4 regions of the Erwinia psychrophila genome follow, and region 1 is predicted to be linked to each of the others. Evidence: predicted binding sites of a transcription regulator. Region 1 holds the regulator's gene; each other region holds the start of a gene.
The links. The regulator Fur, encoded in region 1, represses iron uptake genes when iron is present. The targets are predictions, from matches to a motif close to ATAATAATGAGAACNACTATCAA.
Positions count from the first base shown of each region.

Region 2: the regulator Fur is predicted to act here: its motif matches at 3,389-3,411, upstream of efeU (iron uptake transporter permease EfeU).
Region 3: the regulator Fur is predicted to act here: its motif matches at 3,585-3,607, upstream of exbB (tol-pal system-associated acyl-CoA thioesterase).
Region 4: the regulator Fur is predicted to act here: its motif matches at 2,672-2,694, upstream of fhuE (ferric-rhodotorulic acid/ferric-coprogen receptor FhuE).

Region 1 is NZ_JBCHVB010000001.1:1,192,107-1,199,293, forward strand. It holds gene pgm (phosphoglucomutase (alpha-D-glucose-1,6-bisphosphate-dependent)) at 1-263, opposite strand, end outside; gene seqA (replication initiation negative regulator SeqA) at 294-845, opposite strand; gene ybfF (esterase) at 1,101-1,865, shown strand; gene ybfE (LexA regulated protein) at 2,013-2,294, shown strand; gene fldA (flavodoxin FldA) at 2,457-2,987, shown strand; gene fur (ferric iron uptake transcriptional regulator) at 3,358-3,801, shown strand; gene glnS (glutamine--tRNA ligase) at 4,130-5,797, opposite strand; gene nagE (N-acetylglucosamine-specific PTS transporter subunit IIBC) at 5,951-7,187, opposite strand, start outside.
Region 2 is NZ_JBCHVB010000003.1:460,220-467,406, forward strand. It holds gene putA (trifunctional transcriptional regulator/proline dehydrogenase/L-glutamate gamma-semialdehyde dehydrogenase) at 1-1,259, opposite strand, end outside; gene putP (sodium/proline symporter PutP) at 1,679-3,163, shown strand; gene efeU (iron uptake transporter permease EfeU) at 3,471-4,301, shown strand; gene efeO (iron uptake system protein EfeO) at 4,357-5,481, shown strand; gene efeB (iron uptake transporter deferrochelatase/peroxidase subunit) at 5,488-6,774, shown strand.
Region 3 is NZ_JBCHVB010000005.1:57,609-64,795, reverse strand. It holds gene dkgA (2,5-didehydrogluconate reductase DkgA) at 1-309, opposite strand, end outside; gene AAH446_RS13400 (AraC family transcriptional regulator) at 553-1,443, shown strand; gene AAH446_RS13395 (DedA family protein) at 1,460-2,119, opposite strand; gene metC (cystathionine beta-lyase) at 2,218-3,426, opposite strand; gene exbB (tol-pal system-associated acyl-CoA thioesterase) at 3,677-4,411, shown strand; gene exbD (TonB system transport protein ExbD) at 4,417-4,839, shown strand; gene AAH446_RS13375 (Csu type fimbrial protein) at 5,009-5,992, opposite strand; gene AAH446_RS13370 (fimbria/pilus outer membrane usher protein) at 5,989-7,187, opposite strand, start outside.
Region 4 is NZ_JBCHVB010000003.1:353,150-360,336, reverse strand. It holds gene AAH446_RS10465 (LysE family translocator) at 1-161, shown strand, start outside; gene fhuE (ferric-rhodotorulic acid/ferric-coprogen receptor FhuE) at 333-2,531, opposite strand; gene AAH446_RS10455 (GNAT family N-acetyltransferase) at 2,849-3,310, shown strand; gene AAH446_RS10450 (hypothetical protein) at 3,455-3,718, shown strand; gene AAH446_RS10445 (GNAT family N-acetyltransferase) at 3,807-4,346, shown strand; gene AAH446_RS10440 (arginase family protein) at 4,360-5,175, opposite strand; gene AAH446_RS10435 (sensor domain-containing diguanylate cyclase) at 5,555-7,066, opposite strand.

The DNA.
Region 1 (7,187 bases):
TGGGTATCTTTACCCACGTAGCAAGGACCGGTGATGCCGTTCTTTTTACGCTCTTCCGCAATCGCCTGGGCGATGGCCAGAATGTGCGTCTCATTGAAGCTCTGACGTCCCGCGCTACCGCGATGGCCTGAGGTTCCAAATTTCACCGCATGTTCCGCATTGTTCAGATCGGGCTGCAGGACATAATACTGCGAGGTTAATTGTGCAACGTTAATCAAATCGCTCTGCTGGGCAGGCTGCCCGGCACGGGGGTGATTAGCCATTGGCGCTTCTCCCTGACACTTAGTTCTCAGTTAGAGGGTGCCGCAAACCTTGTCAGTGAGCTCCGTCGGGAACTGCATTGACTGCATGATATGTTCGACCATGCTGCGTTTACGGCCTGTGTTGGTGTTGGTGATCACCCAATACGGCGTGCCCGGAACGTGCTGGGGCTTGGTATGGATGCCATTCTGTACCAGGGTTTGTTGATTACCCGCAAAGTAGACGCGCGTACGACCATGAAGCGATTCGGTCGCGGCGGCAAATGCCTTGGGATCAAGATTGTATAAAGTCGACAAAATCAGCATAAAACGGTTCACTGCTTTTTTCTGTTCAGCATATTCATCAGAGAGCAGCAGCTCGCGCATAGCGCGGACGCGATCCAGAGGGCGCGCCTCTTCCTTCACCGCAGCACTCTCTTTTGCAACAGGCGCAGAAGTCGCTGCCACACCGCTGGCCGCTGGTGCGCGCTGACCGGCCGTAAATTTAAGCATACGCCGTAAAATGTCAGAGGCGCTTTCACCAATGTGCTGGGTATGGCTGGCGATATAACGGTACAGTTCTTCGTCGACTTCGATAGTTTTCATCTTTATCCAGTACGGTTAGTGCTTGAGAGCCGGTCAGCACGCACGCTGTGGATGACAAACGCACAATAGCCTTTCGAACCAGCTCTAACATGAGGATTATAAAGTTAAATCCTGCCGGGGTGTAGCGCCAGTCCTGAAAGCCGGCAAAAGTCAGAATATGCCGCAAAAAGATCGGAGGCCCCACACCTGCCGTTTCGGCAGAATACGTCCATCCATGATACCCTAACCCCTCGTTTCCACTGTAAGAACTTTACTATGAAATTGAATGTTCGCCTGCAATCTGAACAATCCGCTACCGACGCCGCGCCGGTGGTGCTGATTCACGGCCTGTTTGGCAGCCTCGACAATCTTGGCGTGCTGGCCCGGGGGCTGAAGGATCGCCGCCGTGTGGTGCAGATTGACGTGCGCAATCACGGCCTTTCTCCACGTTCAGAGGAGATGAACTATCCCGCTATGGCGCAGGATGTCGTGGAGACACTTGACGATCTGGGAATCGATCGTTTCACCGTCGTGGGCCACTCTATGGGCGGTAAAATCGCGATGGCGCTGACCGCGCTGGTCCCCGGGCGCATTGAGCAACTGGTAGTTATCGATATTGCCCCCATCGCCTACCGGGAACGTCATCACGACCGCTTTTTTGCCGCCCTCGATGCGGTCAGCGCGGCGGGAATCACGTCACGCAGTGAGGCGGCCGCCCTGATGCGTCAGAGTATAGATGAAGAAGGGGTGATTCAGTTTTTACTGAAATCATTCCATGAAGGTGAATGGCGCTTTAACGTGCCAGCCCTCTGGAATGCCTACGATGAGATCATCGGCTGGCAAACGCTGCCCGCCTGGCCGCATCCTGCGCTCTTTATCCGGGGTGACCGCTCAGCGTATCTCGCTGATGAATACCGCGAGGCGCTGCTCGCTCAGTTTCCGCAGGCGCGCGCCCATGTTATCAGCGGCGCAGGTCACTGGGTCCATGCGGAAAAACCTGAAGCGGTTTTACGCGCCATCAGCCGCTTTTTCGCGCTGTAACAACAAAAGTTTTATGGGGATGTTAAATCATTGTCGTCCCCACTTTCACAGGGTATGATGGCGCGCTAAAAATTTGTCGCTGATGAAATTTCAGCCGGCAGCCTGACCAATTCATCAGCAATCCAGCCTTTTCAGTATCTCGATTCTATGGCAAAAGAAAACACGGACCGCACCACGATCGATCTGTTTGCAGATGAGCGTCGTCCGGGACGACCTAAAACAAATCCGCTAACGCGTGATGAGCAGCTGCGTATCAACAAACGCAACCAGCTTAAACGGGATAAAGTGCGTGGACTGAAGCGTGTCGAGCTGAAAATGAACAGCGACGCGGTGGATGCCCTTAACCAGCTCGCCGAGCAGCGCAATATGAGCCGCAGCGAGCTGATAGAAGAAATGGTGATGGCGCAGTTAGTCAGACAGAACGGTTAAAAGCCCGCCGCCAGGGCTTTGCACGCAGACCGGGACAAAGCACAAAGCGACAAAAGCAGGAGTATTACTCGTTTATCCCCCTGAGGCTGTCTGCTATCATTGTCGTTATCTGTCTTTAACAGCAGTCACCATATCATTAAGTTTCAAGAGGTTATTAAACTCATGGCAATCGTAGGCATTTTCTTTGGCAGCGATACGGGCAATACCGAAAACATTGCAAAAATGATCCAGAAGCAGCTCGGTAACGAGGTGGCTGAGGTTCATGATATCGCGAAAAGTAGCAAAGAAGACCTTGAAGCCTTTGATATTCTGCTGCTGGGTATCCCCACCTGGTACTACGGCGAAGCCCAGTGCGACTGGGACGATTTCTTCCCTACTCTTGAAGAGATCGACTTCAACGGTAAGCTGGTGGCCCTGTTTGGCTGCGGCGATCAGGAAGACTACGCCGAGTACTTCTGTGACGCGATGGGGACTATTCGCGACATCATAGAGCCTAACGGCGCGGTGATCGTTGGCCACTGGCCGACGGAAGGCTATCATTTTGAAGCGTCTAAAGGCCTCGCGGATGACAATCATTTCCTCGGCCTGGCCATTGATGAAGATCGTCAACCTGAACTGACCGCTGAACGTACAGAGAAGTGGGTCAGGCAGGTTTACGAGGAGCTGCATCTGAAGGAAATCCTTGAGGCCTGATTCTGGCCGCCTGATGTGGGCGCTATCTCACATCAGGCGCATGGTTTTTCCTATATTAGTAATAGGCACTTTTTTGTAACTTTCACCTGCAAAACTGTACAATATCGCCATCGGTCATCCGGCTTTCTCAGCGCCTTTCGCCCTAAAGGCGGCTTCGATGAGACAGCGCGAAATGTAATCCACCACAGACGGGCCCCTGCTTTTCAGGATGTAACGGCTTCTCCCTTACATCCCACAGCGGTGAAGCGCCTCCGCGGTTTTCATTTCGGCGTATCAGTTCTATACTGAGGCGCCTGGTTTTTCAGCGACGACCGATGCTCAGGGCTTTTCAGCCACTTAGTGACTAGCAAAGTAACAGGACAATATCCGCATGACTGACAATAACACCGCATTAAAGAAGGCCGGCCTGAAAGTCACACTTCCACGACTTAAAATTCTGGAAGTGCTTCAGGAACCCGTAGGCCATCACGTCAGTGCGGAAGATTTGTATAAGCGCCTGATTGATATGGGCGAAGAGATTGGTCTGGCGACGGTTTACCGCGTTCTGAACCAGTTTGATGACGCCGGTATCGTGACGCGTCATAATTTTGAAGGCGGCAAGTCGGTCTTTGAACTGACCCAGCAGCATCATCATGACCACCTTATCTGCCTGGACTGCGGCAAGGTTATTGAGTTCCGCGATGAGTCTATTGAAGCCCGTCAGCGTGATATCGCCACGAAGCACGGCATCAAGCTCAGCAACCACAGCCTCTATCTCTATGGTCACTGCTTTACGGGCGACTGCCGTGAAGATGAGACGCTGCACGATAAGTAACCAAAAATTAACCCGGCAGCAGGATTCAGACCTGTACGCTTTTACGTTCCGGTGATGCTGCCAGATCGGCACTCGCTCTGTTTACTGAAGCGACTGCGGCTCAAAAAGAAAAAACCGGTGAGGACCTCACCGGTTTTTTTCGTCTGTAAAACAGGTTAAGCAGGGATTGCGATACCAGATCGATTGCGTCCTCTTTATCCCGCGCCCTGTCCCTCTTCTCCATGACGTGACATAAAAAAATCCGTAATCCTGAAAAAAGGATTACGGATTTTAACCTGTACAAGTACGCCACCTCTGTCAACGCTAGCCCTGACAGAGGCCGGAACGTTTATACGCCTGCTTTTGCCCAGGTATCGCGTAAACCGACGGTACGGTTAAATACCAGCTTGCTGGCGCTGGAGTAGCGACTGTCAGCACAGAAGTAGCCTTCGCGCTCAAACTGATAAGGGCTGGAAGGCTGTGCATTGCCGAGGCCTGGCTCGACGAAGCCCTGACGGATAACCAGCGACTCAGGATTAATCGTCGTCAGGAAATCTTCCGCCGCACCAGGATTTGGCACGCTGAACAGACGGTCATATAACCGGAACTCGGCCGGCAGCGCATGCTCGGCAGAAACCCAGTGGATCACGCCCTTCACCTTACGGCCATCAGCAGGATCTTTGCTCAGCGTTTCCGTATCGCAGGTGCAGAACAGGCAGGTAATATTGCCCTCTTCATCTTTTGCCACGCGCTCAGCCCTGATCACGTAAGCGTTGCGCAGGCGAACCTCTTTGCCCAGCACCAGACGTTTGTACTGCTTGTTGGCTTCTTCACGGAAGTCAGCGCGATCGATATAGATTTCCCGGCTGAACGGCACATCCCGCGTTCCCATCTCCGGCTTGTTCGGATGATTAGGCATGGTGATGATCTCTTCGTGACCCGCCGGCAGGTTCTCAATGACCAGCTTCACCGGATCGAGTACGGCCATCGCCCTTGGCGCATTCTCATTCAGATCGTCACGGATGCAGGATTCCAGCGAAGCCATCTCCACGATGTTGTCCTGCTTAGTGACCCCAATACGGCGGCAGAACTCACGGATAGAAGCCGCGCTGTAACCACGACGGCGCAGACCGGAAACGGTCAGCATACGTGGGTCATCCCAGCCTTCTACAATCTTCTCGCTGACCAGCAGGCTGAGCTTACGCTTGGACATGATCGCATACTCAAGATTGAGGCGCGAAAACTCATACTGGCGCGGATGCACCGGAATGGTGATGTTATCCAGCACCCAGTCATAGAGACGGCGGTTATCCTGAAACTCCAGCGTGCAGAGCGAATGGGTGATCCCTTCCAGCGCATCGGAGATGCAGTGGGTGAAATCGTACATCGGGTAGATGCACCACTTGCTGCCCGTCTGATGATGGTCGGCGAACTTGATGCGGTAGAGCACCGGATCGCGCATCACAATGAAGTTAGACGCCATATCAATTTTGGCGCGCAGGCAGGCAGTGCCTTCGGCAAACTCACCGTTGCGCATTTTCTCAAACAGCGCCAGGTTCTCTTCCACGCTGCGATCGCGGTAAGGACTGTTTTTACCCGGAGAAGTCAGCGAGCCGCGATATTCGCGGATTTGCTCAGGCGTCAGCTCGTCAACGTAGGCGAGGCCTTTATTAATCAGCTCAACGGCATAGTGATGCAGCTGATCAAAGTAGTCAGATGAGTAATGGACGTTGCCGCTCCACTCAAAGCCCAGCCACTGCACGTCTTCTTTGATCGACTCAACGAATTCCAGGTCTTCTTTCACCGGATTGGTATCGTCAAAGCGCAGATTGCACTGGCCCTGGTAATCCTGGGCGATGCCAAAATTGAGGCAAATCGATTTGGCATGACCAATATGCAGGTAGCCATTAGGCTCGGGCGGGAAGCGGGTATGCACGCTGGTGTGCTTACCGCTCGCCAGATCTTCGTCAATAATCTGACGAATAAAGTTAGTTGGGCGGGCTTCTGCCTCACTCATCTCAATTTCCTCAGGAATGCTTAGCGCAATTAGTACGTGAAATAACGGAGTATGATCCACAAAGCGGCGAAGGGAAACAACCGTTTGTTAGGGCTTAACGATAAAAAAAGGGCGGGAATCGCTTCCCGCCCTGCATCAAGCTGGCCTTAGCCGTTAACCATTAATCTCACAGAGGCGGCTTTCGCCCGCCACAACGGTTTCACCCGCGAGCAGAGTAATGCCGCTGTAGTCCTCAATATTGCTGACCACGACAGGGCTAATCATCGAGCGGGCATTGGCATTCAGCCAGTCGAGATCCATCTCAAGTACCGGCTGACCGGCCGTAACCTGAGCGCCCTCTTCAACCAGACGCGTGAAGCCTTTGCCGCCCAGCGCGACGGTATCAAGCCCCATATGCACCACGACTTCGATGCCCTTTTCCGTTTCAAGACAGAACGCGTGATTAGTGTTGAAGATTTTCACCACGGTGCCTGCGGCTGGAGAAACAACGGTTTTGCTGGTTGGTTTGATTGCCAGACCATCGCCGACCGCCTTACTGGCGAAGGCTTCATCAGGCACCTGGTCCAGTGCAACCACTTCACCGCTGACCGGTGCCACGAGTACCCCGATCACCCCTTTTGCCACTTTAGGTTCAGCTTGCGCCACCGGGGAGGCGATGGACGCCGCAGAGGTTGCCGCCGCCGCAGCGGAAACAGGGCCTTTACTCAGTACGGTTTTCATCGCAGAAGCGATGGTTTCCGCCCGCGTGCCGACAATAATCTGAATACTCTGCTTATTCAGACGAATAACGCCGGACGCGCCCAGGCGTTTAGCCACGGCTTCGTTTATGGCCCCGCTGTCCTTCACGTTCAGGCGCAGTCGCGTGATACAGGCGTCGATGCCGGTCAGGTTATCCGATCCCCCTACCGCACTGATGTAATGACGCGCAAGAGACTCAGTATCAGTTTCTTTATTACCGCTATTCTCCACGTTCACGTCATAACCATCGCTTTCATCGCCATCCACCGCCAGTTCGCGACCCGGCGTCAGCAGATTGAATCTTTTGATGGTGAAGCGGAAGACCACGTAATAGATGACGAAGAAAACCAGCCCCTGCGGGATCAGCATATACCATTTGGTCGCAAGCGGATTTCGTGACGAAAGCACCATATCCACCAGCCCGGCGCTGAAGCCGAAGCCGGAAATCCAGTGCAAACTCGCGGCGATAAATACCGAGATACCGGTCAGCACGGCGTGAATTAAATAGAGAACCGGCGCCACAAACATGAAGGAGAACTCGAGCGGTTCGGTAATACCGGTAAAGAAGGCGGCAAAAGCAGCCGCCAGCATAATCCCGCCGACCTTCGCGCGGTTTTCCGGACGGGCGCAATGATAGATCGCCAGCGCTGCG
Region 2 (7,187 bases), on a different contig from region 1:
CTGCGCTGGGCAAGATCGATCAGGCCATCGATCACAAACGGACAGCGTTTCTGATAGGCCTGGATCACAAAGCCGATGCCGTTCCAGCCTTCCAGCTCCGGCTCAAAGCAGAGCCTTTCCAGCAGATCCAGCGACAGCTCCAGGCGGTCAGCTTCTTCGGCATCGATATTGATGCCGATATCATAGGAGCGTGCCAGCAGGGTCAGGGATTTGAGAATAGGGTAAAGCTCGCTCATCACCCGGTCGTACTGCGCCCGGCTGTAGCGGGGGTGCAGAGCGGAAAGCTTGATCGAAATGCCCGGCCCTTCATAGATACCGCGCCCGTTGGACGCTTTGCCGATGGCATGGATCGCCTGCTGATAGGAGACGAGGTAGGCTTTGGCATCTTCCGCCGTCAGCGCCGCTTCCCCCAGCATATCGTAAGAGTAGCGGAAGCCTTTATCTTCCAGCTTGCGGGCATTAGCCAGCGCTTCCGCAATAGTTTCACCAGTGACAAACTGTTCGCCCATCAGGCGCATCGCCATATCCACGCCTTTACGGATCAGCGGCTCACCGCTTTTACCGATAATACGGTTTAGTGAGCGGGAGAGGTTCGCTTCATTGTGGGTCGAGACCAGGCGCCCGGTAAAGAGCAGTCCCCAGGTGGCGGCGTTCACAAAGAGCGACGCGCTGCGGCCCAGGTGCGACTGCCAGTTACCGTTGCTGATTTTATCGCGGATTAAGGCGTCGCGGGTGGGCTTATCGGGAATGCGCAGCAGCGCCTCCGCCAGACACATCAGGGCGACACCTTCCTGTGAGGAGAGCGAAAACTCCTGAAGCAGGCTTTGCACCATTCCGGCGCGTCCGGTTGCCCCTTTCTGATGCCGGAGCTTCTCTGCCAGCTGGTGTGCCAGACGATGAGTTTGCTGAGCAAGCGGGGCAGGCAGGCGCGCCTGCTCAAGGATCATCGGGACGGATTCCGTTTCAGGACGTCGCCAGGCGGAGGTGATCGCAGCCCGGGTCACCGACTGCGGCAGGATCTGCTCGGCAAAATCCAGGAAGGGTTGGCGCGCCTCTTCTTCAGGACGCTCATCGCCTTCCTGAGAAGATGACTGAACGGGGAATTCAGGCAGGGTAGTGCCTTTCTCCAGCTGCTCAAGGTAGTTAAATATCGCCTGCTTGATTAGCCAGTGTGGGGTACGGTCAATCTGACCGGCGGCCAGCTTGATACGCTCACGCGTCGCATCATCCAGCTTCACGCCCATGGTAGTTGTGGCCATGCCTGAAAACTCCTTCATCGAAAAATACGTTGTTAGCGAGCAATATCATACAAGTTGCAACTTTGTGCAACCGTGTTAAATGTGACCGCCCACGCAGAGTTATTAGCCGGCCCGGTGAAAGCGGCACGGTAATTGCTGCAATCGTTCCGGCTGATTCTCTGCAAGCCGGTAGTACAGGGCATATCGCGCGTCAGTCAGGAGGTGCAACTCTGTAACTGTGATCCAGTACTACCTCCTGCTTGCTGACCTGTGACGCAGGGTGAATTTGCTGTAACTGATGTGTTAAAAGATTTGTACGAGTAGTCGCTTTACGGCAGGATACACCGCCTCGGGAGCCAGGAAACCGCGCCGTTACGTTCCAACGGTGCGGCATTAACCCGATGCGATAGCGCATTAACAACAATAAGTGGAGAAACTGGATGACAGTAAGTACACCCATGATGGTGACCTTTTGCGTTTATATCCTCGGCATGGTGCTGATTGGTTTTATTGCATACCGGTCTACAAAAAACTTCGACGACTATATCCTTGGTGGCCGCAGCCTGGGCAGTCTGGTTACCGCGCTTTCTGCCGGAGCGTCCGATATGAGCGGCTGGCTGCTGATGGGTCTGCCCGGTGCGATTTTCCTGTCGGGCATTTCTGAAAGCTGGATTGCCATCGGCCTGACGCTTGGCGCTTACCTCAACTGGAAGATTGTGGCGGGCCGGCTGCGCGTGCAGACTGAGCATCACGATAACGCCCTGACGCTGCCGGACTATTTCTCCAGCCGCTTCGAAGACAAGAGTAAGATGCTGCGCGTGATCTCCGCGCTGGTGATTCTGGTCTTTTTCACCATCTACTGTGCTTCCGGTATCGTCGCAGGCGCGCGACTCTTTGAAAGCACTTTTGGGATGAGCTATGAAACTGCCCTCTGGGCCGGTGCCGCAGCGACGATTCTTTATACCTTTGTAGGCGGATTCCTGGCGGTTAGCTGGACGGATACCATCCAGGCCGCGCTGATGTTTTTTGCCCTGATCCTGACGCCGGTCTTCGTTATTCTGGCCGTCGGTGGCCTCGACGACTCACTGGCAGTGATTGAGGCGAAGAGCTTTGAAAACCTCGATATGCTGAAAAACCTCAACTTCATCGCGGTGATCTCCCTGCTGGGCTGGGGCCTGGGCTACTTCGGTCAGCCGCATATTCTGGCGCGCTTTATGGCAGCGGACTCCCACCGCTCCATCCGCAGTGCACGCCGTATCGGCATGGCGTGGATGATCCTTTGCCTGGCCGGTTCCGTGGCGGTGGGCTTCTTCGGCATCGCTTACTTCCAGAACAACCCTGCCCAGGCCGCTGGTGTTTCTGAAAACGGCGAGCGCATCTTTATTGAACTGGCCCGTCTGCTGTTCAATCCGTGGATTGCCGGCATTCTGCTGTCTGCCATTCTCGCCGCGGTGATGTCGACGTTAAGCTGCCAGCTGCTGGTCTGCTCCAGCGCGCTGACGGAAGATTTATATAAAAACTTCCTGCGTAAAAATGCCTCGCAGCGCGAGCTGGTCTGGGTAGGACGGATGATGGTACTGCTGGTCGCCGTGGTGGCGATTGCGCTGGCGGCCGATCCGAATAACCGCGTGCTGGGGCTGGTCAGCTACGCCTGGGCCGGTTTCGGCGCGGCTTTTGGGCCTGTCGTACTTTTCTCTCTGATCTGGAAGCGTATGACGCGCAACGGCGCGCTGGCGGGAATGATCATTGGCGCGGCAACCGTGCTGGTCTGGAAACAGTACGGCTGGCTTGATCTCTATGAAATCATTCCGGGCTTCCTGTTTGCCAGCATCGCTATTGTGGCGTTCAGCCTGATGGGACGTGAACCTTCAGCAGCGGCCCAGCAGCGCTTTGCCGTGGCGGAAGCGGAATTTAAAGCCAACTAAGCAAACCCAATACCGGGCATCATCGCGATGCCCGGTAGCGTTTTTCGCACAGCTGTGAACTGAAGCCTGAGGCGATAAGCTCGCCTCTTTCTCTTTCTCTTTCTCTTTCTCTTTCTCTTTCTCTTTCTCTTTCTCTGCTCATCTTTTGTTTTCTCCTCTCTACGGCGCACGCCTGACCGCAAGCAAGAAGTAAAAATATTCTTCCCGGCGCTTGTCTTTTTATTGGTAATAATGATAATCACTATCGTTTGTATTTACGTTTCTTTACGGCAATTTACCGTGAATGATTGATCTCCGGGGGCCCGGCATGTTTGTTCCTTTTCTCATTATGTTACGTGAAGGTCTGGAAGCGGCGCTGATTGTCAGCCTGATCGCCAGTTACCTTAAAAGAACCCACCGAAGTGAATGGTTTGGCGCACTGTGGGCAGGCGTACTTATCGCTGCTGCGCTCTGCTTCGGCGCAGGTTACTTCATCAATGAAACTACCGGCGAGTTCCCGCAGAAAGAGCAGGAGCTGTTTGAAGGGATCGTGGCCGCGATCGCCGTTTGCATTCTGACCTATATGGTCTTCTGGATGCGCAATGTCTCACGCAACGTGAAAGCACAGCTTGAGGATGCCGTTGATGCAGCGCTGGAGAAGGGCGGTAACAGCGGCTGGGCGCTGGTAGCAATGGTCTTTCTTGCCGTGGCGCGTGAAGGCCTGGAGTCCGTCTTCTTCCTGCTCGCTGCCTTTCAGCAGGATGTGGGGATATGGCCGCCGATCGGCGCTCTCTCTGGCCTGGCTACCGCCGTGATCCTCGGCATGCTGATTTACTGGGGCGGGGTGCGCCTTAATCTGGCGACGTTTTTTAAGTGGACCAGCCTGTTTATTCTGCTGGTGGCGGCCGGACTGGCTGCCGGGGCCATCCGGGCTTTCCATGAGGCGGGATTGTGGAACGGCTTCCAGTCGATCGCCTTTGACCTGAGCCAGTCGCTCCCGACCAGTACGCTGATCGGTACGCTGCTGGAAGGGATGTTTGGCTACCAGCAAGCGCCAAGCGTCAGCGAAGTTGCGGTCTGGTTTATCTATTTAGTTCCTGCACTGCTGCTGTTCTTTAAGCCAGTGTCTCCGCAGGCGGCTTCAGGCATTGCGCGCTGAGCCTTTATCCGTGCCTGCTTGTGCAGGTGCGAACACTTTTTACAGGGATTTAATTATGACACTTCGTTTTCGCCGGCACGCGCTGAATGCCGCGCTGCTCACGTTACTGACCGGTTCTGCTACGGCCCTGGCGGCTGATATTCCCCAGGTGAAAATCAGCGTCAATGACAAACAGTGTGACCCGATGAACGTCACCGTAGAGGCGGGGAAAACCCGGTTCATTATCAAGAACGACAGTCAGAAAGGGCTTGAGTGGGAGATCCTGAAAGGCGTAATGGTCGTGGAGGAGCGGGAAAATATCGCGCCAGGCTTCACGCAAAAACTTACGGCGAACCTGGAGCCTGGTGAATACGATCTCACTTGTGGCCTGTTGAGCAATCCTAAAGGCAAGCTGGTGGTAAAAGGCACCCACGCCCCCTCTGACGGTCAGCCGGATGTGATGCAGCTGGCAGGCCCAATAACGGAGTACAAAGCCTATGTTACCCGCGAAGTGAACGATCTGGTTGCCGGCACCAAAGCCTTTACCGATGCGGTGAAGGCGGGAGACCTGGAGAAAGCCAAATCCCTCTATGCCCCGACTCGCCGCCACTATGAGCGTATCGAACCGATTGCTGAACTGTTCTCCGATCTTGATGTGAGCATTGACGCCCGCGAAGACGATTATGAGAAAAAAGCGGAAGATCCTAAGTTCACCGGCTTCCATCGCCTTGAGAAAGCGCTGTGGGGTGATAAAAGTACCAAAGGGATGGAGGCTTATGCGGATCTGCTCAACCGTGACGTACTGGATCTGCAAAAGCGCATCAACGAACTGGCCTTTTCGCCCAGTAAGGTTGTGGGCGGGGCGGCAGGCCTTATCGAAGAAGTGGCCGCCAGTAAAATCTCCGGTGAAGAAGACCGCTACAGCCGTACCGATCTCTGGGACTTTCAGGCGAACGTAGATGGCGCGCAGAAAATTGTGAGCCTGCTGCGTCCCATGCTCCAGAAAGCCGATGCGCCTTTGCTGGCAAAAATCGATGGCAACTTCAGGAAGGTCGATGACGTTCTGGCTAAATACCGTACCAAAGATGGCTATGAATCCTACGACAAGCTGACGGATGCCGACCGTAATGCAATGAAAGGCCCGATTACCTCACTGGCGGAAGACCTTTCCAGACTGCGTGGAACCCTGGGACTGGATTAACCTAAGATGGCAAGACAAGCTGGTGATGACGCGGCACAGCCATCGCGTCGTCGCTTACTAAAAAAGATAGGCATCCTCAGCGGTGCCCTGGCTGTAGGCGGTGGCTGTCCGGTTCATGCTGCGTCGGACGATAAGTCTTTCTCACCGGGCGCGTTATCGCCCTCGGCAAGGGAAGAGGTTCAGTCCTTTTATGGGCAGCATCAGGCGGGCGTGACCACGCCGCAGCAGGCTGCAATGATGCTCGTGGCCTTTGACGTGCTGGCGACCGGGAAAGAAGATCTGGAGCGTTTGTTCAGGCTGTTAACCGACAGGATCGTTTTTCTGACCCAGGGCGGTAGCGCGCCGCAGGTAACCAACCCGCGCTTACCGCCGATGGATTCGGGCATTCTGGGCGAGACCATTTACCCTGATAATCTGACCATCACGCTCTCCGTGGGCCACTCGTTGTTTGATGACCGTTACGGGCTGCAACCCCATAAGCCGCTGAAGCTCCAGCGAATGACCCGCTTTCCCAATGATTCGCTGGACGCCCGCTTATGCCATGGCGACCTGCTACTGCAAATCTGTGCCAATACCAACGATACGGTGATTCATGCGCTGCGCGATATTATTAAGCATTCGCCGGATCTGCTAAGCGTACGCTGGTTACGTGAAGGTTTTATTTCTGACCATGCTGCGCGCAGCAGGGGGAAAGAGACCCCGATCAACCTGTTAGGCTTCAAAGACGGTACGGCGAACCCTGATACGGCAGACAGAACGCTGATGGATTCCATTCTCTGGGTCACTGCGGATCAGGGAGAACCGGCGTGGGCCGTGGGCGGCAGTTACCAGGCTGCGAGGATTATTCAGTTTCACGTTGAGTTCTGGGATCGCACACCTTTGCGTGAGCAGGAGACCATCTTTGGTCGCGTTAAGCACAGCGGCGCGCCGTTAGGCAGGGAGAAGGAGCATGACCTTCCGGACTATCTCAACGATCCTGATGGAGATGTGACGCCGCTGGATGCGCATATCCGTCTGGCTAATCCCCGCACGGCGGCCACGCAAAGCAGCCTGATGCTGCGCCGGGGCTACAGCTATTCACAGGGCGTGTCGCATTCGGGGCAGCTGGAAATGGGGTTGCTGTTCGTCTGTTATCAGCATGATTTAGAAAAAGGATTTCTTAGCGTGCAAAACAGGCTGAATGGCGAAGCGCTGGAGGAGTATATCAAGCCAACAGGCGGAGGCTATTTCTTTGTTCTGCCGGGCGTCAGTGATAATAAACATTATCTCGGCCAGTCTTTACTGGAGGCGTGAGCAATTAAATGGCTGACCTTCCGCCGCGCCACGGACGGAAGGTTATTTTTTAATCAAATAAACTTTTCAGAGAACTTTCTGCCATTTTGACGAATTTTTCTTATCAAAATGCGTACGCACTTTATAGTTATCTCTTTGATTTTTTGGGTAATTACTCTACGGCTCGACGATTGTTCCGCATTATAAATTCCCTTCGTTTATTATCAGGTAAAATAGATGTTGCATTTCTGTCGTGATCTGTTGCAATTTAAACACGACGGCAGTCAAACGCATTAACTGAAGCTTCAGGGAGATCGCGAATGGTAAAGTCCTTTAACGGACATCAACGTCAGAAAATTGTTTCAGCGCCTCTGTTCGCGAGGCTACCTCTGCTCCGCCGTCTCTTACATCTCTTATCGATTTCTGCATACACC
Region 3 (7,187 bases), on a different contig from region 1:
GAGGTCCACGCTCTCCAGCTGAAGTTTTTTCAGGCTGGTTTCCATCGCCTGTTCGGCGTTCAACTGGTCATCGTTCCACAGTTTGGTGGTGACAAAAATATGCTCACGGGGGATGTCCGTTTCCTGTAACGCCTGGCCAATGCCTTCTTCATTCTTATAAATCGCGGCGGTATCGATGGAGCGATAGCCCACGCTCAGCGCCTTAACGGCCGCGGTACGCGCTTCATCAATGCTGGCCTGCCAGACGCCAAGGCCAAGTTGCGGCATCATATTGCCATCGTGGAGCTTAATTAAAGGTTGGTCTGCCATGTTATCTCCTGTGCAGCGAATGAACCGAAAGTTCTGCGTCGGTTAGTGAGGTTAAGTCTAGTTGAGAAAATCGCGCCGTTTGAGAAATCTTCAGTCAGGCGCCGTCAGCCCTGACAGCATGGGAAACCGGCAGCCTTAATGCCTGTTTCTGCCGCGTTATTGCCTGATCCTCCAGATGGCTGGAGTATCTGGCGTGAATTCGCCATGATGGGGTGGAAAACGATCTGATAATGGAAAACGACGATGGATCATCCTTCGCTTTGTACCCGGCTGGCGCAGCAGGTTATCGCGCTGAAAACCTCCTCTTCGCTGGCGACGGTGCCGGGCATCAAGCTGCTCTACGCCGACAGGCCGAGTGGGCGGACCCCGGTCATGTATTCGTCGGGAATTGTTATCCTGTTTCAGGGGCAGAAAACGGGTTATCTCGGTAATACGGTCTTCCACTATGATGCGACCAAGTACCTGATGCTGACGGTCACGCTGCCGTTTGAGTGTGAAACCTTTGCCACGCCGGAGGAGCCGCTGGTGGGCATTCTGCTGAACGTCGATCCCGCCAGGCTTCAGGATTTGCTGATTGATATCGGCACGGACGACAGCTTTCATCCTGAGCCGCAGACGCGCGGCATCCATACTTCATCGCTGACGGAAGAGATGCTCTGCGCGGCGGAGCGGCTGCTGGATGTGATGCGTAATCCGCGTGATGCCCGCGTGCTGGGGCCGCAGATTGTGCGGGAGATCCTCTATTACGTCCTGCTCGGTCCCTGCGGCGGTGCGCTGCTGGCGCTGATCAGCCGTCAGACCCAGTTCAGCCAGATTGCCCGTGCGATCAGGCGGATAGAGAATCACTATACCGACACGCTGAGCGTCGACCAGCTTGCCGCTGAGGTGAATATGAGCGTCTCGGCGTTTCACCACAATTTCAAGGCGGTCACCAGCACCTCGCCATTGCAGTATCTGAAAAGCTATCGTCTGCACCAGGCGCGAATGATGATGCTACAGGAGGGGCTAAAGGCCAGCGCGGCGGCAATGCGGGTCGGCTATGAGAGCGCTTCGCAGTTTTCCCGGGAATTTAAACGCTATTTTGGCGTCACGCCCGGCGAAGAAATCACGCGGATGCGCCAGGCCGCGCTATAAGGCCGGAAAGAGGGCCTCAGGAAGAAGATTTCCGGCGCTTAACCATCAGCGTCAGGCTGCCAACCAGGCCCGCAACCAGCAAAACCAGCGGCAGGATCATCAGTATGGTCATCACCTGATCCTCATGACGTTTGATAAAAGGCACCTGGCTGATGGCGTAACCGAAAGAGACCAGGATAGTGACCCACAGCGCGCCGCTGAGCCAGTTGAACAGCTGAAAACGGCTGTTCTTCAGGCCAGAAATCCCGGCCATGGTAGGAAGGATAGTGCGGACAAAGGCCAGAAAGCGGCCAACCAGCAGGGCCATCAGGCCATGGCGGTGAAACAGGCTCCAGGCTCGCTGATGATACTGGGCGGGCAAGTGCATCAGCCAGCTTTTCACCAGCCGGGTATTGCCGAGCCAGCGCCCCTGCAGGTAGCTCAGCCAGCAGCCCAGGCTGGCCGCCGCCGTGAGGAGCAGAATGGTCGGCACAAATGCCATCACGCCTTTGGCAATCATCGCTCCCGCCAGCAGCAGCAGGCTGTCGCCGGGCAGAAAGGAGGCGGGCAGCAGGCCATTCTCCAGCAGCAGGGTGAGAAACATAATTCCGTAGACTATCCAAATGACATCCGGCCTGGCCAGGGCGGCAAAATCCTGATGCCAGAGCGCCTGAACAATCTCGTGCAATACACCCATTTCATATCCCGTTGACAGCATTAATCTGTCGATTGTAACCGCAATCGGCGCTCAGTACCCTGATCCAGGGCTTTCGTGGGGCGCCATTGCGCGTTTATTTACTTTTCTTCAGCCCGCTCAGGCGACAGCCGTGCAAAACCCGCCGCCAGGTCGTCAATCAGATCCTCAACATTCTCCAGGCCGATATGCACCCGTATCAGCGTACCGCTGAACGTAATGGCGCTGGCGGGGCGAATGGCCGCCAGCTCTTCCGGCTGGTTCGCCAGGATCAGTGACTCGTAGCCGCCCCAGGAGTAGGCCATGCTGAAATGTTCGAAGTGATCTAAAAAGTCCGCCAGCTGCCGATCGCTCAGGCGCGCTTTCAGCACGAAGGAGAAGAGGCCGCTGCTGCCGGAGAAGTCACGCTGCCAGAATTCATGTCCGCGGCACTGGGGCAGCGCCGGATGATTGACGACCCCGACCTCCGGGCGTTCCGCCAGCCAGTTTGCCACGCGCAGGCCGCTTTCTTCATGCTGGCGCAGGCGGACGGCGAGCGTACGCAGTCCCCGGCTGGCCATATAGGCGGTGTCCGCATCCACCATTTGTCCCATCAGGTAGGAGTTTTCACGCAGCTGCGCCCAGCAGCGTTCACTGGCGACGGCGGTGCCGATCATCGCGTCAGAGTGGCCAATCAGGTATTTAGTGCCTGCCTGAATGGAGATATCAATACCGAAATCCAGCGCCCGGAACAGCACCCCGGCAGACCAGGTATTATCCAGCATAATTACGGCGTCGGGCGCTTTGCGCCGTACTGCGGCCACAATAGCCGGAATATCCTGTACTTCCATCGTGATGGAGGCGGGGGATTCCAGAAAAACGACGCGGGTATTGGGCTGCACAAGATCGGCGATATCCGCGCCGATACTGTGATCGAACCAGGTGGTGGAAACGTTCATCCGGCTGAGGATTTTGGTACAGAAATCCTGGGTCGGCTCGTAAACCGATCCCGCCATCAGCACATTATCACCGGCGGAGACAAAAGCGAGAATGGCGTTGGCCACGGCGGCGGCGCCGCAGGGATAAAGCGCGCAGCCCGCGCCGCCTTCCAGTTCGGTCATCGCTTCCTGTAATGAAAAGTGGGTCAGGGTGCCGCGACGGCCATAAAACAGCTCACCGTCGGCGCGGCCGGCAGTGGCGCGTTTTTTATCGGCCACGCTGTCGAAAACCAGCGATGAGGCGCGCTGAATCACGCTGTTGACGGAACCCTGCGTGTAGCGCTTGTCGCGGCCGGCGGCGATCAGCACCGTTTCGAGTTTTTTACTGGTCATCTTCTGCTCTGTCTGCAAGTGGCGTGTTTCAGCCACGTTACCACGGCGGAGCGCGGGGGGAAATTCTGCGGTTTCACGGCCTGGGAAAGATGCCGGGAAAATGCCGCTCTCCTGAGGCAAAACAATAAAACGGTCATTAAATGGCCCGTGGCGGGTAAATAGTAATGATAACCACTATCAATTCACCAACGATTTGGTATGATCCGCACTGGTTTTTTTCTATTCAGTTGACTTCCGTTGGAGAGACAGCGTGACGAATAATTTGATGCAGACGGATCTCTCCGTCTGGGGCATGTACCAGCATGCGGACATCGTGGTTAAGGTGGTAATGATCGGCCTCTTGCTGGCATCGGTCGTGACCTGGGCCATTTTCTTCAGCAAAAGCCTCGAACTCGGTTCGGCAAGACGTCGTCTCAAGCACGAGCAGCAGGCGCTGGCGGGCGCCCGCTCCATGAAAGAAGCGGCCGACACCTGTGCCTCATTCAAGGCAAACAGCCTGAGCGCGCAGTTGCTGAATGAAGCTGAAAACGAGCTGGAGCTTTCCGAAGGTTCCGACGATAACGACGGCATTAAAGAGCGCACCGGTTTCCGTCTGGAGCGCCGGGTGGCCTTCTTCAGCCGACATGCCGGACGGGGCAACGGTTTCCTCGCCACCATCGGTGCCATCTCGCCGTTTGTCGGCCTGTTCGGCACCGTCTGGGGCATCATGAACAGCTTTATCGGCATCGCCCAGACCCAGACCACCAATCTGGCGGTGGTGGCACCGGGCATCGCGGAAGCGCTGCTGGCGACCGCCATCGGCCTGATCGCCGCCATTCCGGCCGTGGTGATCTATAACGTCTTCGCCCGTACGATCGCCAGCTATAAGGCGTCGCTTGGCGACGTAGCGGCGCAGGTCCTGCTGCTGCAAAGCCGCGATCTGGATCTGGCCGCCAGCAGCAGTTCACACCGGACGCAGCCGGCTCAGAAACTGCGGGTGGGCTGACGGCGATGGCAATGCGATTTAACGAAGATCTGGATAGCAACGGCGAAATGCATGAAATTAACGTCACGCCGTTTATTGACGTCATGCTGGTGCTGCTGATCATCTTTATGGTCGCCGCGCCACTGGCTACCGTTGACGTACGCGTCAACCTTCCTGCCTCCACCAGCGCGCCGCAGCCGCGTCCGGAAAAGCCGGTTTATCTCTCGATCAAAGCGGATAAGCAGCTTTTTATCGGCAATAATGCGGTCACCGAAGAGACGCTGGTTAATGCCCTGAACGGCCAGACGGAAGGAAATAAAGAGACCACTATTTTCTTCCAGGCGGACAAATCCGTGGATTATGAAACGCTGATGAGCGTGATGGATAAACTGCGCCAGGCGGGCTACCTGAAGATCGGCCTGATGGGAATGGAAGCCGCTGCTAAGTAACGCCTTATGAGCCGATCGTCCGATCGGCTCAGCCCCTTTGAAGGGAAGCGGGTCCGGCAACCGGCGAGCCGCAAAAAGCGCAGCGCGCGCTCCACGCTCTGCCCCGCGCCGTCACGATCTGCCTTTTTTCCCCCGCTTATTCAGTCCTACCTGCCGTTCGTTAAGCCGATCAGAAGGATAAATCGACCACCACGCTATCGCTGTAGTTGCCGGCGGGTGGCGTACTCTGGGTCGCCAGGATCCGGGCGGTATAGTTATAGGTTCGCGTTAGTCCGTCGCTGCTGACAATATTCGCCGCCGTGCTGGCAACCCGCGCTGACCCCGCCGGTCCCCAGCGCGTGGTCGTGGCATTCTTGAAAATATCGTAGGCCAGCCGGTTATTTCCGCTAACCATATAGCGTTGCGCGCCCTGCGCATTATTGCCGTTGCTCAGGCCGACGGTGTAGGTGCTTCCCTTGGTACAAATCACGTTGATGGATTGCGAGACGCTGTTAAAGCTGCCGGCCAGCGGGGCGCTGCCAAAGCTGATATCGGGCGCGGTGATAGTGGTGCAGTCATTGGTTATCGTCATATTGACGGTAATGGGCAGAGTGCCTGAGCCTCTTTGCTGATTTCCCAGCAGGCAGGCGCCGAGCAGTCCGATGCCGGTACAGACGTTATAGGTCACCAGCACATTCAGCACCACCGTGTAGCTGCCCGCCGCCACAACCTCGCCGGGAACGGTGCGCAGATAGAGCGGAAAGGTAAAGTTCAGCCCGCCGAGCAGGCCAACCAGGTTCAGTAACTGGGCAGACGTATAGGTCGTTGCCGGACCGCCCACGGTTAATTCAGTGGTACAGGCGGCTTCACGGCAAAGCTGAACAGGAATACTGTCTGTTGCGGTGCTTACCGTCTTCAGCGTACCTCTCGTGCTGCGGGTCGAGGTAGCGCTGGCCAGCTGTAGCCTCACATTGTCGGAAGAGAGCAGTGACAGGATACTGCCGTTGCCACAGTTTACGTTGGCGTTGGTCGAGGTCGTACTGGCGGCGGTGTTAACGCTAAACGAGCTGACGGTGCCGAACGCGGCGCTGGAAGAGGGGATAGTACAGGCCGCCCAGCCGGGCAGCGCCCAGCCCAGCAGCAGCGGTGACAGCCAGAGCAGGCGCTTTTTCATGGCGGGGTTCCTGAAGCATCAGTAGAGAGATCGCAGGTCAGCGGACCGTAGGTCTCAAGGGAGAGAGGACGTCCGCCGGGGACATTCAGCACCGCTTCACAGCGGCGGCCATCCGGCGTTTCGGCCTCGAACGGGTTTTCGGCGGACAGATTTTCCATCCAGGCGAGGCCGTCCCAGCCCACATATTCAATGGTCTGGTCGGCGCGGATAATCCGGGTGGAAACGGGCAGCGGTTCGCCGTTCTGGTCATGCAGGATCACGCTGGCGGCCCGCAGCGGCTCGATGGGAAAATGCAGCAGGTAACCGCTCTGTCTTTTCACCGAGAAGCGCTGTTCCACCCGGGAAGTGGTCATATCCGCCGGCAGATCCAGCGTATCGATATCATATTTGGCCGGATAGTATGAGCCGATCCCCGGCACCAGCAGATAGCCAGCGCTGTCGGTTTTACCCATCAGCTGATTTTCGTAGCGCACGCTGATGGCCGGATAGTCCGTTTTCACCAGCACAAAGGCGTCCATAACCTGGTTGGCGGCAAAAAAGCTGCCGTCCATCAGCACGACCGAGCCGGAGACATCGGCCCATTCGGTGCTGTAATCCCGGTCGCCATAGAAGCCCGCAGAGGTCTCTATTTTCGCATTTCGCCAGCTGAGGCTGCCCTGACGATAATCGCTGCCGCTGCCCTGGTTAGCCCAGGAGGCGTCCCAGGCGACGCCGCCCTCGGAAGGCATAGCGCGGGCGGCGCTGATACGCTGTGCGGTGCCGCCCTCAACGTCACGCTCCATGCTGACGCTGGCGTTAATCAGGTCGCTTAAGGGAATAACCAGCGAAACGGCGCCGGACCAGGCGCCCTGCTGCTGGTCGCGGCTGGCCGAGACGTAGAGGCTGCTGTTGCCCCAGAGGTTTTTACTCCAGGAGAGGTTCAGCAGCTGGGTACGATCGCCACTGCCGCTGACGATATCAATGTACGCCGCGCCCAGGCTGCCATACTGATTCAGCGACAGACTGGCGCTGTACTGGGCGCTGCGGCGGCTCAGGGTATACTCGGTGCCGCCGACGCCGCTGTTACGATCGCCATAGAGCGCAAGATTGCTGAAGCCGGCCGAACGAATGATGTGCTGGGTGCCGATGCTGAAGCGGCTATTATTGTACTGATAACCCCAGCTGTACTGATTGCCGTGCCCGCCGTCCAACTGGC
Region 4 (7,187 bases), on a different contig from region 1:
TTACCGTATTCGTCCTTCTAAGTGTTGGAGCGGTCTTTATTCTGGCAGCGCTCAGAATACGCCACCTTCTCACCAGTGCAAAAGCACAACGACTCCTTTTCCGAACAGCCGGTTTAATTATGATACTGGCTGCGCTTGGAATGGTGATAAAGACACTTTAGGGTTTTATACTTCAGCTTATACAAGCAGTTTCGAGACCCCATAAAAATGAGATCAAACTGGAAATCCTGGCAGCAAGAATAATTCTGACGATGAAATTGTGGATTCAGAGGTGAGGCAGGATTTGCTGGCAAAAGCAGCATGCCCCGCCTGGAGGCATGCTGTTATTCCCATCAGAAGCGATAGTTCGCCGAGATGGAGAAGTTACGTGGCGCGCCGTACACCAGGCTTTTGCCCGCGTCGACATTGTAAGACTTGTCGAACAGGTTATTTACGTTTGCCTGTAGCGACAGCTGTTTGGTGACGTGATAACGACCAAAGAGATCGACCAGCGCATAGCTGCCCTGCTCAGCGTACAGGCTGCCGCTGCCGTTCGGACCGGCAACATGATCCCAGGTATGGGTCTGCCAGTTCACGCCGCCGCCAAGGGTAAGTTCCTGAAGCATCGGCAGCCGGTAGCTGGTAAACAGTTTGACGGTGGTGCGCGGCAGGTTCGGGTTAAACGCTTCCCCCTCGCCATCCTGCGCAACGTAGCGCGTCGCACCAAAGGTCATCTGCAGGTTATCCGTGACGGCGCCGTTAATCTCAAACTCAATGCCCTTCGAGACGGTGCCGTTGGTTTCCGTGTAGGCGTATTCATTAGTGCCCGGGATAATAGTGTAATCGGTCTGACCAACGTGATCCTGTTCAATCCTGAATACTGCTACCGAGGCGGTAAGGCGGCTGTTCATCCAGTCGCCTTTTAAGCCGGTCTCGTAGTTTTTGCCGGTAATCGGTGTCAGATAGGCGCCGCTCGCGTCACGGTAAGCCTGAGGTTTAAAGATCGTGGTGTAGCTGGCGTAGGCTGAGTAGGTGTCATTGATGTCATAAATCAGCCCGGCATAAGGAGAGGTATTATTTTTCTCCATATTCTGGGTCAGGGTACTGGTGCTCCAGTTAGTGTAGCGGGCACCGATAATCAGGTGCAGCGGGTCGGCGAGCGAAATGCGGGTAGCGGCGTAGACCGATTTCTGATGTACGGTATCATTTTGCGCTTCGCTGAAGGCATCCCAGTTACTCTCCGGGAAGCTGCCGTCCCACTCATTGAAATTGCCCACTTCCTGCGAGGAGATGTTTTTCCAGGTGCTGAAGTACTGGTTATGCTGGCGGCTATAGCTGACGCCCGCCATCAGCTCATGCTGACGACCCAGTAGCTCAAAAGGACCGCTGGCAAAGGCATCGACGGAATCCAGCTTGCGGGTGCCGCGGTTCCAGCCGGTTCCACCTACGTTCGGCGAGCCCGCATAAGGACTGACGCCAATGCCGGTATTCTTATCGAAGAAACCGTCGATATAGAGCATCTTGCCATCGAAATCTTGCTCGGTGTGCGTGCCGTTAGCGGTAAAATTCCAGCCGCTGTCGAAGTTGTGCTGGATGCTGGCAAAGACCTGTTTTGAGGTTTTGTCATTATACGCCCAGTCCGGCGCGGTGCTGGTGCTGCGGTCATAGTTGGTTTTGCTGCCGTCACTATAGAAAACCGGCAGGCCGCTCCAGGTCGCGCCATCCGTATTCGTTTCCTGATAGTTATAGCCGACCGAGACCGTAGTGGCATCGGTCAGATCCGCGTCCAGCACGCCGTAAAGGAACTTTTTGGTGGTGCTGTTGCGATCCAGCCAGCTATCCTGATCCTGATAGCCCGCAATAATCCGCCCACGCACATCACCAGATTCGCTCAGCGGCGCGGAGAGATCGGCGACATAGCGCTGTTTATCCCAGCTGCCATAGGTGGCGGTGACATCACCAACAAACTCCCGACTGTCCGCATGTTTGCGCACCATATTGATCGAGGCTGCCGGGCTACCGGCGCCGGTCATTAGCCCCGTAGCGCCGCGCACCACTTCAATACGCTCGTAAACCGCGGTATCGGCAAGGGAATCGCCCATGTTCCACTGCGGTTCAAAAGAGGTGGAAATGCCGTCCACCATATAGTTGTCAATCATAAACCCGCGCGAGTAATAGTTACTTCGGCTGGTTCCGGAGTTAGATTCTGAAACGCCGGTGGTATTTTTCAGTACTTCATCCAGGGACTGCAGCTGCTGATCTTCCATTCGCTGCTTGCTAATCACGCTCACTGACTGTGGCGTATCCCGTGCGGTCAGCGCCATTTTGGTCCCGGCGCGGGTCACCGGCACGTTGTAGTCGGTATTCTGCGTATCGGCGGGGCTGTCAGGCGTGGCGCTAACGACCAGCGTGGATTCAGCGGCAGTGGTATAAGGTACCTGTAAAGCAGCAGCAATCACCACGGCGAGCAGAGAAACCGAGGGTACCTGACGGTAAAGCGACGCACCCTGGGCCGTACGGGTTTCCCTGAGATGAGGCAAAGAAAAAGGCATTATTAACCCTCAAAAATTTATAATTTTCACAAGTCCGGACGATCGGATTCGCATCATTCAGGGGCTTTCATACAAAAAAGCTCACCTGAGTTTTCGTCTTAAACTGATTGATTTACAGGCTTTTTGTGAAGAAATCAGTAAAGCGAATGAGAAGTATAATCATTTTAGTTATTGATGTAAAAGGATGTTGCTGCCGGGACTGCCCTGCCGGGGTTAAATCTGTCGGAAACGAAAAATTATGCCTTTGTTCAGCAAGGGGATCGCTTCCGCAGGCGCATTCTTTTTACGGGTAACGCCTAGCCTGAGGGATTATCACTATGATTAGCATCGAAAAGAGCAATCCACTGCTGCCAGAATCTCAAGCACTGATAGAACAACTTTCCGCTGAGCTGGCCGGCATTACCGGGGATAACGGAAAGCGCCATTTTGATAGCGCTGAGATGAGGTCTGGCAGAGCGCTGTGGGTAGTGGCCCGGGATAAAAACGGCGCAGCCATTGGGTGTGGCGGTCTCAGACCGCTCTCGCAGGAGATAGCCGAACTTAAAAGAATGTTTTCAGTACGTTCCTTACCGGGTATCGGTACGGCTTTAGTCAATTTTCTTGAAAACTCGGCCAGGGCTTTGGGCTATTCAGAAATCTGGCTGGAAACCCGTCGGATCAATATTGGCGCAGTGGCTTTCTATCAGAAACAGGGTTACAGAGAAATAGCGAACTATGGCCCCTACGTAGGGTGGGAGGAAGCGATCTGTTTTTGCAAAAAGTTAGATCGGGACGCATAACGTGATTCAGACTGACAGCCGGACTAAATTCCACCACCTGCACCGCTAAGTCTCTTTTAAACAGGCTCGTAGTTACAGATGTACAGAATGAAATCCGATCGTATATGTTAATGCATGACTGTTAATGTCATTAAGGCGCCGCTGATGCCAGATTACTGTTTTTTTAAAAAGGGTAAGCATATGGCCATACTGGAAAGATCGGACGCAGAGGGTGCCTCCCGGCTGGCTGGACAGGGCTTTAAAAAACAATTTGAAGAGATAAGCGCACCGGATACACAGCGCGCGCTTGCCCGCTTTGCGGATATTCGTAAAGAAGAAAAGACAACAGTACATGCTTTCGCAACGGGAGCTGCATTTATAGCGCTGACTACGGGATTGCTTATAGTGGCGGTTTTTATTCTGCAATAGCCCGTCACTGCCGGTGAAATCTTACTGGTCATCCAGTTGCGGAGATAAAAGCATTTTAATTATTCTCCGCTCTCTACAAGGAGTATCAATGACACCTGCCCTTGAAACCGCCCGCCTTTATCTGAAACCGCTTTGTACTGAAGATGCCGTACAGATCCAGCAGGTATATCCACGCTGGGAAATTGTCCGTTATCTTGCCGCCAGAGTTCCCTGGCCCTTTCCGGACGATGGCGCTTTCCATTTCGTTAACAAGGTTGCCCTGCCCGCCTCAGAAAACGGCACGGCCTGGTACTGGACCTTAAGAAGGAAAGAAGCGCCTGACGTCCTGACGGGACTGATTTGCTTATCTGATGAACCTGACAATAACAGGGGATTCTGGCTGGTCCCTGAATGGCAGCGAAAGGGCTATATGACCGAGGCTACCAGAGTCGTCACTGACTTCTGGTTTAACACGCTTGGCCGGGAAGTATTACGCGCTCCTAAAGCAAACGTAAATTATGCTTCGAAGAAAATATCGGCCAGTGCGGGGATGCGTCTCGTCCATACCAGCAAAGCGCACTATATCGCCGGTGAGCTGGATTCAGAGCTGTGGGAGATCACCCGGGATGAATGGAACCGCCTTTGTTAAATTCTGAACAAGGCTACTTCAGCAGCGGCATCAGCGCATCAATAAGCGGTGCGGGGGAAACCGGCGCGCCGTCCGGCGTCCAGGCGTTCTGAAACTCCGCTATCTCAATCCCCACAAACCTATGCGCCGCAATGACTTCACAACACAGGGTCAACTCGGCCAGGGTGAGGCCGCCTTCATGGGCATAATCCGTAGGCACAATGCCCGGCTCAAGCACGTCACAGTCCAGATGAACGTAAACCGCACGACCCGCAATAGCCTCACGTAACCGTTCTGTAAGGTTGTGTCCGGGAGGAATACAAGGGATACTGTACTGTTCGATCAGCGCAGATTCAAAAGGGTCGAGGTCGCGCTGGCCCACCAGCACCAGCTGATCGAGGCTGAGGCCGCTGCCAAGGCCGGAGTTCCATAAGCCTGCCGGCGCAGTAAGCGCAAGCCCGCCCAGAAAACCCGACGTGGAACTCTCCGGCGTATTGAGATCGGCGTGCGCATCAAACCACACCACACATACGTCCGGATGATGTTTTGCCATTACCGGCAGCGTGGCCAGCGACACAGCGCAGCGGCTGATGGCGGAGACGGAAACCGCGCCGGTGCTGAACACCTCTTCAAAACGGGCCTGTACCGCCTTCAGATCGGGCAAGGCTGCATCCAGCTCTTCCCGCCAGCCGAGGTTAAGTGCGGGTTCAGGCGTGCCAATGCTGACCGGGATTTCACCGCCACGCAGCGTAAAGGCCTCACCGAGGGATTTTGCACCCGGCATAGCAAGATTATTATGATCGCCCGCCCGGCCCTGATACACGGTATAAGCGACTTTTTTCCTGCGCATTATCATGCTCCTGTTCAAATCACTGATTTTGAAGCTGGCGTCTTTTGCCGCTATCGGTTTCCAGCTTATACCAGTACTGAAATGGATGTATATGCCGCAGCGATTGAATGTTCAGAAGGAGGATATGCAGGCGATTTAGCTGACAGGCTATTTTAGAAAGCAGCGTGGGATACCCGGTAAGCGGTACGTAAACGACAGCGGTTACCCTTCAGCGTAGCGTCACGCCAGTAACACGGGCCTTGTCGCAGAACGCTTTCTGCATAACTGCGCCTTACATTGACGCAATATGTTACCGGTACCAGACGGTAAAATGCATGCAGGAAGAGCTGAAAAGGCGCAACGGCGGCCATTTAGCCGGCGCGTAAAGCCTGCGCCGTCATTATCCGTAATGCACGCGGTTTCGCCCGCTGCGCTTCGCTTCAAACAGCGCCCCATCCGCCCGCGCCCTGAGACGTTCCGCTTCACCCGGCTGTCCGCTGGCAATTATCGTGCAGCATCCGGCGCTGATGGTCATTATCCCCGCCGACAGCTCCGTGGCTTTATGAGCAATCCCGGCATCCATGACGGCCAACACCGCCCGCTCAGCGAGCTTTTTGGCATCAGGTGCGCTGGTAAAGGGCAGGATTATTGCAAACTCCCCGCCACCGTAGCGTGCCACCACATCGGGGCTACGTTGCATAAGCCCTTTAAGCATTGCGGCGATCTTTTTCAGGCAATGATCTCCGGCGATGTGACCGTAGGCGTCGTTATAGCGCTTGAAAAAATCAATATCGATCATAATCAACGACAGCGGCTCACCGGACTTCAGGGATCGCTCCATGCCCTGATCCAGCAGGACATCGAACTGCCTGCGGTTAGCAAGCCCCGTCAGACCATCCAGCAGGGCCATCGTCTGCAACATCTGATTCATGGTGGTCAGTTCGTCCCGGGCCTGGGTCAACTGCAGCTGGTTTTTCAGATTGAACCTGACCTGACGCAGCACAAATATCCCCATGCCGGTAATTACGGCCAGCAAAATCAGGTTCAGTACGACGTAAATCATATTGTCGGCGAACCAGTCCTCACGGATTTTCTCACGATCGTAGCCAGCCGCCACAATCAACGGATACTGTTCAAGCCGGGCGTAGCCGTAGATGCGCTCAATGCCGTCAAGCGCCGAACGCCACGTTGCGCTGCCGCTGGGTGAGGATTTAAGCGCGGTTTTAAACAGCGGGCTGGCGGAAAGGCTGCGGTTAATGGCGTTCTCGGGCAGAGGCCGGATATAGAGTACGGTGCTGTCAGCGAGGATCAACCCCAGTACATCCCGCTCTCCCAGCGTATAGTAACTGTAAAAATGCCTGAAATAGTCAACCTTGACCGTGGCCAGAGCGACGCCAGCGAAGTTACCGGCCCTGTCGTTCAGGCGCATCGATACAGGAATGATCAGATCGCCGGTTGAACGGCTACGGATAACGTGGCTGACAACTATTCCCGTATCGGTATGGGTTCTGTGCCAGGTGAAATACTGCCGGTCCGCATTGCTGGCCTTCGCCGGCATATAATTGCCCGATGTGGCAACCCAGTTGCCCTGCGCGTCGTAAATAAATAACCCATGCAGCTGAGGAAGCCTGGCGTGTTGCTCCTTCAGCTGGCGCGTAAAGGCGGACGTTACGGCGTAATTGAATCCGTTCTGTGCGATCTGCCTGACCGCATCAGCCAGGGTGATATCCACCTGCAGGAAGGCATCCTCTGCCTGTTTCGCCAGCGAAACGGAAAGATTGCGGGCGTCATCCTCCCGCTCACCCAGCCTCTGCTGCCAGGAGTTCCAGAGGGACCAGACGTTAATACCCACCACGGTCAGCGTCGTCAGCAGCAGGAAAGCCGCCATGCTTCTGCCAAGGGTCGTGCGCATCAGCGAAGCGGGAGTCTTATCAGAATGTCTGTTCAAATGCCGCCTGCCCTGCTGACTTCAATACTGAAGCATAATTTATGAATAGTGGTGCCGCAAGGCAGACCTTCACGCCACAGGGATC